DNA from 3 places in the Thermochromatium tepidum ATCC 43061 genome. Region 1 is predicted to be linked to each of the others. Evidence: predicted binding sites of a transcription regulator. Region 1 holds the regulator's gene; each other region holds the start of a gene.
What was found. The regulator sigma-54, encoded in region 1, starts transcription at its own class of promoters, with help from an activator protein. The targets are predictions, from matches to a motif close to TGGCANGNTNCNTGCTT.
Positions count from the first base shown of each region.

Region 1 (3,276 bases):
CACCGAGGTGTGATGGGTGTTGCCTCCATCACCTCGGAAGACACGGCTTCCAAGGTACTGGAGAGGCCGATCTCATTCCGCTTCGGCCGTCTTGACGGCTCCGCCGCGGTGACTGCTCTTCTTCTCCTTGTAGCGGATGACCTGGCGATCGAGCTTGTCGACCAGGCTGTCGATGGCCGCATACATGTCCTCGTGCACAGAGTCGGCGAAGACCTTGCCGCCATTGACATGGAGTGTGGCCTCGGCCTTCTGCTCGAGCTTTTCGACGCTCAGGACGACATGGGCGTTGATGACGTGGTCGAAGTGGCGTGCCAGACGCTCGAATTTGCTGTCGACATAGGACTTCAGCGCATCGGTGACGTCGATGTGATGACCCGTCAGATTGATTTGCATCATTAAACTCCTTGATAAAGAATCAAACAGCCTGTTTAAGCCAGGCGTTTGCGCTCACTCGAGGCCGGGATACCCATAGCCTCACGGTATTTGGCGACTGTGAGGCGTGCGACGTCGATGCCCTGTCTTGCCAGTTCCTCAGCGATCTTGTTGTCGCTGAGAGGTCTGCGCGGGGATTCTCCCGCGATCAGCTTGCGGATCAGGGCGCGGATCGCCGTCGACGAGCACTCGCCGCCAGAGGTGGTATTGACGTGGGACGAGAAGAAATACTTGAGCTCGAATGTGCCTCGGGGTGTATGCATGTATTTTTGCGTGGTCACCCGTGAAATGGTCGACTCGTGCAGATTCAGGGCCTCGGCGATGTCGCGCAGCACCATGGGCCGCATCCCCACTTCGCCGTATTCGAGGAAGTCCTGCTGCATCTCCACGATCTTGGCGCCCACGCGCAGTACAGTTTCGTTGCGGCTTGCCAGGCTTTTGATGAACCAGCGCGCCTCCTGGAGGTGACTCTTGAGCGTCTGGCCATCGCTGCTCTGGTCGGCGCGGCGTACCAGGCGCGCATAGTCGGCGTTGACCCTGAGTCTGGGGGTGATGTCAGGGTTCAACTCGACCTGCCAGCGGCCATCCTTCTTACGCACAAAGATGTCGGGTACAACGTACTCCGAGGGCGTCTCTGCGAGCAAGCGGCCCGGCTTCGGGTTGAGCCGGCGGATGAGATCGAGCGCCTGGGTCAGGTCGTCCTCGGGCGCCTTGAGCAGGCGTGAGAGGGCCGTGACGTCGCCGCGCGGCAGATGTTCGAATCCGGCCTCGCACACGGCGATGGCCAGGTTGCGCCAGGGCGTTTCGGGCGACAGCTGGCGCAGCTGGATCAACAGGCACTCGCGCGGATTGCGCGCCCCGACGCCAGCTGGGTCGAGTGACTGGACGCGATGGATCTGGGTCTCGACTTCATCGGCGCCGATCGTGGGATCGGCGAGTGTGGCCACCAGTTCATCGACATCGGCGCGCAGATAGCCGTTGGCATCGATGGCGTCGACCACGGCCTGGGCGATCATGAAATCGCGCTCGCTCAAACGGCTGAGATTCAGCTGCCAGATCAAATGATCCCAGAGCGTCTGCGGACGTGAGCGGTTCGACAGTGGGTCCTGGTCTGTGTCATCCCTCATGCCGTGGGCCGTTGGCGGCAGGTAGCTGTCGAAGACGTCGGTCCATTGGGTATCGACCGGCAGCTCCTCCGGTATCTCATACGACTCGGCTTGTACCTCGCGTTCCAGGAGCCACTCGGACTCGGATGCGCTAGAACCGAAGGGATCATCTTCGAGCTGGGTCAGAGGGGAATCTTCCAGTGACTCCGCCTCGAGCGGTTCGGATTCCTCGCCTTCTTCAAGCATCAGATTGCTTTCGAGCGCCTCCTGGATCTCGCGCTGCAACTCGAGCGTTGACAGCTGCAGCAGTTTGATCGCTTGCTGCAACTGGGGCGTCATCGTGAGTTGCTGATTGAGTCGAAGCTGAAGGGATGGCTTCATCGATCGAGTTGGCGTCCGAACTGTGGTCTGTCTATTGCTGTTTAAGCCATCATGGGGTGTCCGTAATCTGAGTCTAGTCTACATGGAAAAATCGGCACCTAGATAGACATCGCGCACCCGCTGGTTGGCCAACAACTCGGCCGGTTCGCCGGCGGCGATCACGGTGCCGCTGCCGATGATGTAGCCATGGTCGCAGATGGCGAGCGTCTCGCGCACATTGTGATCGGTGATGAGTACCCCGATGGAGCGATCACGCAGATGGGTGACGATGGATTTGATGTCGCCGACGGCGATCGGATCGATACCAGCGAAGGGCTCGTCGAGCAGCATCACCCTGGGTTCAACCGCCAGGGCGCGGGCGATCTCCAGCCGGCGGCGCTCGCCACCCGAGAGGCTGAGGGCGAGCGAGTCGGCCACATGGGCGATGCCCAGGTCCTCGAGCAGACGCTCACCGCGTTCCTCGCGTTCGGCGCGCTTGAGATCGCGCCGCGTCTCGAGGATGGCCAGGATATTCTCGCGGGCAGTCAGCTTGCGAAAGACCGAGGGTTCCTGGGGTAGGTAACTCAGACCGGCGCGCGCCCGGGCGTGCATGGGCAGCCGGGTAAGGTCGCGCCCGTCGAGCAGGATGCGACCCTGGTCGGCATGGATCAGACCGACGATCAGATAAAAGCAGGTCGTCTTGCCGGCGCCGTTCGGCCCGAGCAGGCCCACGACCTTACCCGGCTCGACCTTGACACTGACATCCTGGAGCACCTGACGACTGCCGTAGCGCTTCATCAGGTGTTCGGCGCTCAGACCGCTCATGAGGCATCCGGGGTGATGGTGATCTTGACCCGACCTGCGCCGCCGGCACGGAAACGGGCCCTGGCCCGGTCGTAGAGGATGCGCTCCCCCGTGAGACGGTCCTCGCCCTGGATCAGCAGACCCTCACCGATCAGCACCAGCTCGTCCTTGTCAGCGTCGTATTCCATGCGCTTGGCAAACGCCCGGACCTCGCCCTGATCGTCGTCGAGCAATTGTTTGTAGCTGGCCGGCGTGCCGAGGGCGATGATCAGACGCGGGCGGCGGTCCTCGCGATGATAGACAGTGACATGGTCGGCGCGCAGCTGCATGCTGCCCTGTTCGACCTGGACCTGACCGACATAGATGCTGGTGTTGTCGGACTCGCGGACCTCGACCTCATCGGCCTCGATATAGATCGGCTGTTTGCTGTCGGTTTCGAGCGACCAGGCGTTTGCGCCCAGACCAAGACCGACCAGAAGGCCGAGTAGCGGCAGCCACTTGGAAAAGCTGGAGGACATGGGACGTCTCATGGTGCCGAACGGTGTTCGGGTTGGGGTGAGAGCCGGATGTGGGC
Region 1 is NZ_CP039268.1:2,327,646-2,330,921, reverse strand. Features, by position in the region: gene hpf (ribosome hibernation-promoting factor, HPF/YfiA family) at 73-393, opposite strand; gene E6P07_RS10725 (RNA polymerase factor sigma-54) at 429-1,919, opposite strand; gene lptB (LPS export ABC transporter ATP-binding protein) at 1,998-2,723, opposite strand; gene lptA (lipopolysaccharide transport periplasmic protein LptA) at 2,720-3,220, opposite strand; gene lptC (LPS export ABC transporter periplasmic protein LptC) at 3,229-3,276, opposite strand, start outside.

Region 2 (3,276 bases), 260 kb from region 1:
GACATCGAGGATGGATGAGGCCTCGGGTCGCGCAACCGCCCAGGGCGCCGGACGGCGTACCTGATCCCAGACCGGACTCTCGAGGGTCAGGGCGAGTTGGCGGGCCAGCTCCAGCATCCCGGCATAGCCGGCATAGCCAAACTCGCGCTCTTGATTGATATCGAGGAAGGGGATGCGCGCCTTGAGTGCGGTGTAGAGGTTGCGCCCACCGGCGATCAGGATGTCGGCCTCAAGCGCGTGATAAGCCGAGAGCAGCGCCTTAGGGCTCCCCTCATCGATCATCCGGGCGTCAGGCCCCATCAGGGCGCGGATCCTGGCCTTGTCTTCCGCGGTGGACTTCTTGGTCCCAGTCGCGACCACCGTCATCCCTAGGTCCTGCAAGGCCGAGACCACCGACCAGGATTTGACGCCGCCGGTGTAGAGTAAGGCCCGCTTGCCGAGCAGTCGCTGGCGCCAGGGTTCGAGTGCCGCTCGGGTCTTGGCCTCCTCACGTGCGATCAGCGCCTCGGTGCGTTGGGTCAGGTCAGGATCGCCGATCTGCCGGGCGAGATCGCGCAGGGCCTGGGACAGGGCGGTGAGACCATAAAAGCTGCCCTCGAAAAAGGGCACGCCCCAGCGCTCTTTGATCTTGCGCGCGACATTGAGGAGGGCCTTGGAACAGACCACCATGCTCACCTCGGCGCGATGCAGGGTTTGCACCTCGCGAAAACGCGCGTCGCCCGAGAGCATCCCGATCACCCTGAGCCCGAGCTCATCGAGCAGCGGCAGGACATGGAAGAACTCACCGGCGATGTTGAATTCGCCGATCAGGGAGATGTCATGCACGCGGATGCCGGGGCGCTGGGCGAGGATGGCCGGAGGCAGGGGGTCTGGTTCGCGGGTCCCGATCACATCCTCGAGCATCGCCTCGCCGGCCAGACGGTTGCCGAGGTTTTTGCTGCCGTAAAAGCCGGCGGCATCGATCGGGACGACGGGTACCCCAAAATGACTCTGAGCGGTCTTACAGATCGACTCGATGTCGTCCCCGATGAGTGCGCTCACACAGGTCGTATAGACGAAGACCGCCGCTGGTCTATAGGTCTCGATCGCCTGCTTGATCGAGTACAGGAGACGCTTTTCGCTGCGTCCCATGATGATGTCCTGCTCGGTGAGATCCGTGGTCATCCCGATCCGAAATAACGCCGGCCCGGTGGTGCGGGTGCCGCGATTATTCCAGGAGGTCCCGGCGCAGGTGATCGGGCCATGCACGAGATGCGCGACATCGGCGATCGGGAGCAGCGCGATCTGGGCACCATCGAAGGCACACCCCCCAGCGCTGGCACCGGGTTTGGGCCGCGTGCAACCGGGTTTGGGCCCGGCGTTGTGTTCACAGGCAGGCTCATCGAGGAGGGCAGCGATCTGGGCGGGTCTCATGGTGGTATGCCGTCTGGTCAATCATCCTGATCCTCTGAAACGCATAGAACGCGCCAACATCCAATCGATTGATCTAATTGACTAAAAAATAGGGGTGGATGACCCTTTGTCGCCTTTATGACAAAGACGGGTGTTCGATAGCGCTCAAACCCCTGACCCCAGAGGTCACAGGTCCAGGGGCGATGGGCATCCCCATCCTGCCAGCATCGCATGGCACGCCTTTTGAGTGATTCGACCCCAGATCACCTCTAATGAGAGGTCAAAGACAGGGTGTTGCACAGATGAGATCATCCCTGAATCCAGCCTGTGATTGTCGTGCCTCCCTGGTGGCCGAACTCATGCGTCGCCCCGCCGCGGCCGAGTACGCCACCGATCCCCTACGTCCGCTCCTGGCCAGTCTCATCGCCGGACGCGCCTGCGGCGCGGGCGTCCTGCCGACGCGACTCGGTCTGGAGCCGCCGGATTTCACGGCCCTCTGGGACCACTATTTCCCAGGACCCCCGCTGTCATTAGAAGCGGGGCGATGCCAAGACCTTCCGGAACTCGATGACCTGATTGATCTCCTCCTCAGCTACCGTGCCGGCAAGAGCCAGGCCGAGGGGTGGGTCGCACGCCTGGTCGCGCACGGCTGTGCCGGGCGCGACCATCTATGGCAGGACCTCGGACTGGCCGATCGCAACGAGCTGTCGCTCTTGATGGAGACCGCCTTTCCATCGCTGGCGGCCTTGAACCGCAGCGATATGAAGTGGAAAAAGCTCATCTACCGCCACTATTGCCAGCGTGACGGCCTCTACCTCTGCCCGGCGCCCTCGTGTGGCGCGTGTGCTGATTACGCCCTCTGCTTTGGACCTGAGGATCAAAACACATAGGGTCGATGCAGCCAGTCGCGCACGATCTGAAGGTCGCGGTCGGGCAGATAGGCGAACCCGTCTGCGAAATCCTCGACGACCGTCGCTGCCACGCACTGGGGTACGGCCTTGGTGGTCAGCAGGTGGAAGAACCAGGCCATCGGATAGCCGATCTGGCGATCGAAACGGGCGATCGCCTCGGCGAGGTCGAGACCGCGGGCGCCGTCGCTGGCCGCGAAACGCGGCGCCGTGCCATGGAGTGCTGCCACCGGGATGGCATGCTTGATCGGCTGACGATAGGGATCGAGATGCTCGCGGAGACTAAAGACCCAGTGGTTGGCAAGGTCGCAGGCACGCTCGGCGCTGCTGCGCTGCCAATCGGCGACGAAGCGATGGATTGGTTGGGGCTCGGGGCGCTGTTCGCGCATCGCCGCGAGAAACTCGCGTATGAGGGTGATGCGCCTTAGCCGATAGGCCGGCTGGCCTAACACGGCGATCGGGGGCGAGGGGAGAGGGCGGGGGTCGATGAGGTCTTCGAGGCTTGCCGGCGCCACGTCGGGGACGAAGAGCCGATGAGAGATGACCTCTTGCAGCTCCTCGAGCTCGATCTGAAGAAACTCCGTCACCTCAGGACCGACGCGCGCGACCCAATAATGGGTCTTGCCGAGAACACGGGTGGCAAAGGGCGAATCATCGGCCTCGGACTCGACCATGGCGGCGAGGTCGTCATCGTAACGCGCCAGGGTCTCGGTGACCCAGTGCTCGAGGTCATCGGCTAACCGTCGCCCATCGGCGGTGACGACACCCCCCAGGCGATACCAGCCACCGCGCACCAGGGCCTCGCGCAGGTCACACCGAGGCAGGATGCGCTGGAGTGCCTGGGCGAGTGCGTCTGGCCCCTGAGTGACCGGCACCTGGTCACAGACCTCGGCGCAGGCCGTCTCGAATGCAGCGATTTCTGCGGGTGTCATCCCTCCTCCTCCAGGCACTGACTGGGTATCGGCCTCGCTGACGC
Region 2 is NZ_CP039268.1:2,065,702-2,068,977, reverse strand. Features, by position in the region: gene nifE (nitrogenase iron-molybdenum cofactor biosynthesis protein NifE) at 1-1,413, opposite strand, end outside; gene E6P07_RS09500 (nitrogen fixation protein NifQ) at 1,695-2,282, shown strand; gene E6P07_RS09495 (hypothetical protein) at 2,270-3,232, opposite strand.
Region 2: nifE (nitrogenase iron-molybdenum cofactor biosynthesis protein NifE) is a predicted target of sigma-54. The motif match lies at 1,453-1,469, and genes of this name have one in related genera.

Region 3 (3,276 bases), 250 kb from region 1:
CAAAGACGCAAGAGTACGAAAGAATGGGCAAGTCATTCAGGAGCTGCGCTAGCCCTCCGCTCGTCCAGGGCGAGGGTTCCTAGCCGCTAGATCCGCCATGAGATCTGCCACAGGGACCTCAGCGATGATGCGCCGTGGTACGCCCAGCGCCCGTCCGCTACCGGCAGGCCGGTGCAGACACTCCTCATAAGCACGGGTCAGTAAGCGTTGGTAGTCATCGGGTCCGGGTTCGCCCTCGCCTGTCCGGTACGCCTCGAGATGATCATGAAACCGTTTGAGGATCTGGATCCGCGCCACTCTCACGACCTCAGGGTCGTAATCGACCCCAAAGTATTCGAGAAAGTCTTCGGCCGAGACCAGGCCAGGGAGGATCCGTTTAGGGATCGGCATGCTGTCGCTCCTGGGATTCCGTAAGACAACGCCAGTGGGCCATGAGCTCAGCGTCGGTCGGCGGACGTTTGGTCTTGGCGACCTGAACCCGAATCCTGGCAAGCAAACGCACGGCCTCCTGTGGGCCCATCTGGATCCCTAAGCGACCCATCACGGCCTGGACCGCATGGGTCCCCGAATGCTTACCCAACACAAAGCGATGGCTACGCCCGACGAGTGACGGATCAAAGCCTTGATAGTTGGAGGGGTGTTTGAGCAGGCCATCGACATGGATGCCGGATTCGTGGGTAAAAGCCCCATCGCCAACGACGCTCTTGTGCCAAGGGATCGGGCGCCCTGCCGCTGTAGCGGCCCGTTGGGCGGCCTCTGGGAGACGGCGCAGATCGATCCCGGTGACGATCCCATAACAACACTCGAGCGCCAGCACGACCTCTTCGAGCGGGGCATTGCCCGCCCTTTCACCGAGTCCGATCAGGGTCGTATTGAGATGGGTCGCACCTGCCTTGGCAGCGGCGAGTGTATTCGCGGTGGCCAGACCGAGGTCGTCATGGGCGTGCATCTCGAGCTCTAGGTCGGTGTGACGCCGCAGCTCGGCGATGCGCGCATAGACCCCGAAGGGTTCAAGGATGCCCAGGGTATCGGCAAAGCGGAAGCGACGGGCACCGGCACGCTCTATCACCTCGATGACCTGGAGCAGGAATTGAGGATCGGCGCGTGAGGCGTCCTCACCCCCGATGCAGACCTCAAATCCCAGCTCGAGCCCTTGGTCGATGCGACGCGGGATCTGATCCAGTAACCAAACACGGTCGCGCCCAAGCTTATGACGCAGGTGTTGATCCGAGACCGGTACCGAGATGTTGATCAGAGGCACGCCGAGTCCGGCGCAGGCGGCGATGTCGCGCGCCTGTAGGCGGCTCCAGACCATCAGGCGCGGCCTTAACCTCTGGTCGACCAGGGCGCGGATGTCATCACGCTCCATCTCGCCCATCGCCGGGATGCCGACCTCCATCTCGGGGACGCCGAGCGCATCGAGCTCACAGGCAAGGGCGAGCTTCTCGGCGCGCGTAAAGGCCACACCTGCCGACTGCTCGCCATCGCGCAGGGTCGTGTCATTGATGATCATGGCCGATTGGCTCTTTGCGAACTGTCTCATGCTGACGAGATCAAAAGCAATAGAAATGCCAGAAATCTAATTGCTTTTAAATCAATCGCTTGAATCAAGACAGCCCAAACCCGGGGTCGCAAAGGCGACACAGCTTAGGGGTGTGGTGCGACCTGTAAACAACCCTCGACTGAAGTCGAAGGCTTTATTGTGAGACGCAGCAAACATGGTTGACCACATCCCCAACATTGGGCGTGTTTACAGCCGCCCTTGGCAGCGGGGCGCCGCTGCCAATCCGGGCCAGGTTTCGACTGGCGTTGCAGTCGGCGTGCGCCCGGAGACCACACTGTATTATACACCACATGGTGCGCTTCGCGCACCCGCCATTCCTCCCGCGACTCAAGTCGCGGGTTTCCTTGCGGAGGGTCTATGACATGAAACCTAACCGAGTTCAGCCGATCCAGGTCAAGGCGCACCGCAAGGATAGCGGCGCTGGATGCGATAGCCTGGTCTTGCACCAGCGATGCCAAAGGCCAGGACCAGTTCGCGCACCGTCCAGGTGATGGGGGACTGGAATCGCCGCGCGGGCGCGGCGCGTACCCGGCGCGCCAAGGTCAGATGGGGGCGATAGGGCCTAGACTCGGGGACGATCCCGCAGGCCGCCAAAGCCGACTGGAGGTCGGCGACCAGGTGTGCCAGGGGTTCAGGGGTATGGTCTGGACCGCACCACAACACCTGCGCGTGAGGGAAGCGATCGATCTGCGTGAGGCTGACCTCAAAGGGGGCGGTATGGGCCGCGATGGCGATGGGGACGGTCTCAACGCACGCCAGCCGCTCGGGCGCGAGTTCGCCCAAAAAGACCAGGGTCAGGTGCCAGTCGAGCGGATGGGTCGCCCGGCCCGGTAGCGGCCCGAGCCTAGACACTTGGCGCTCGAGTGCGGTACGTGCCTGGGCATCCGGCCAGATCGCAAGAAACCAGCGGTCAGCCATTGCCATTCCGGGGCTCTAGGGAGAGGCGCAATCAAGCCATGGAGGGCGTCTTTCAGCCTCTCCGCATTCATCGGGTTAATCGAGCGAATCAGCCGCAGGACCCGGCCGCCTGTCCTTGCGCCGCGGCAGGGCCGGCGTCTCCTCGGCGACCGCGATCACCTGGAGGGCGCGCTCCTCGGCGGCAAGCCGCTTGGCGGCGATCGTCTTCTCCTGACGCGCCCGCACCGTATAGCCGAGCGCCGCACCCCCCGCCGCCGCCACAGTCGCCAATCCCAGCGTCATGAACTGGGCCAGCATCATGGCAACCCCAACACCGACCGCCCCGCCGACCACCACGCCGGTCTTGAGGCTCAGGCCCGCCGCGGCACGCCTCCGCGCCCTGGCCACCAGATCGGCGGCCTCGCGCGTGGCCTTGACGCGCACCTGCTCGGCACGCAGCCGGATCTTTTCGCGCTCCTTGGAATGACGCTCGCTGACGCGCGAGACCGTGCGGTGCCGATCGGCCACGACGATAGTATTGAACCAGAGCGCCGCCATCACCGCGATCACTGTGCCAAGGAGCGCGAATAGCGGCCAGGTCGTCATCCAGTTCGTCTGGAGCGCGGTGTAGATCAAAAGGACCGTGAACCCTTGCAACAGCAGGATCCCGATCAGAAAGCGGATGAAGCTACCGAGACCAGAGGGAATGAGATTCATGGTTACAAACCATTGAAAGTATTGAAAATATACTGGCGCAACCGACCGACTCAGAGCGAAAAGATCCAGCCTCGCCCGTCTGCAAGCTGCAGCTGGTG
Region 3 is NZ_CP039268.1:2,081,755-2,085,030, forward strand. Features, by position in the region: gene E6P07_RS09590 (nitrogenase-stabilizing/protective protein NifW) at 49-390, opposite strand; gene nifV (homocitrate synthase) at 377-1,543, opposite strand; gene thpR (RNA 2',3'-cyclic phosphodiesterase) at 1,958-2,488, opposite strand; gene E6P07_RS09605 (hypothetical protein) at 2,558-3,178, opposite strand; gene E6P07_RS09610 (hypothetical protein) at 3,229-3,276, opposite strand, start outside.
Region 3: nifV (homocitrate synthase) is a predicted target of sigma-54. The motif match lies at 1,558-1,574, and genes of this name have one in related genera.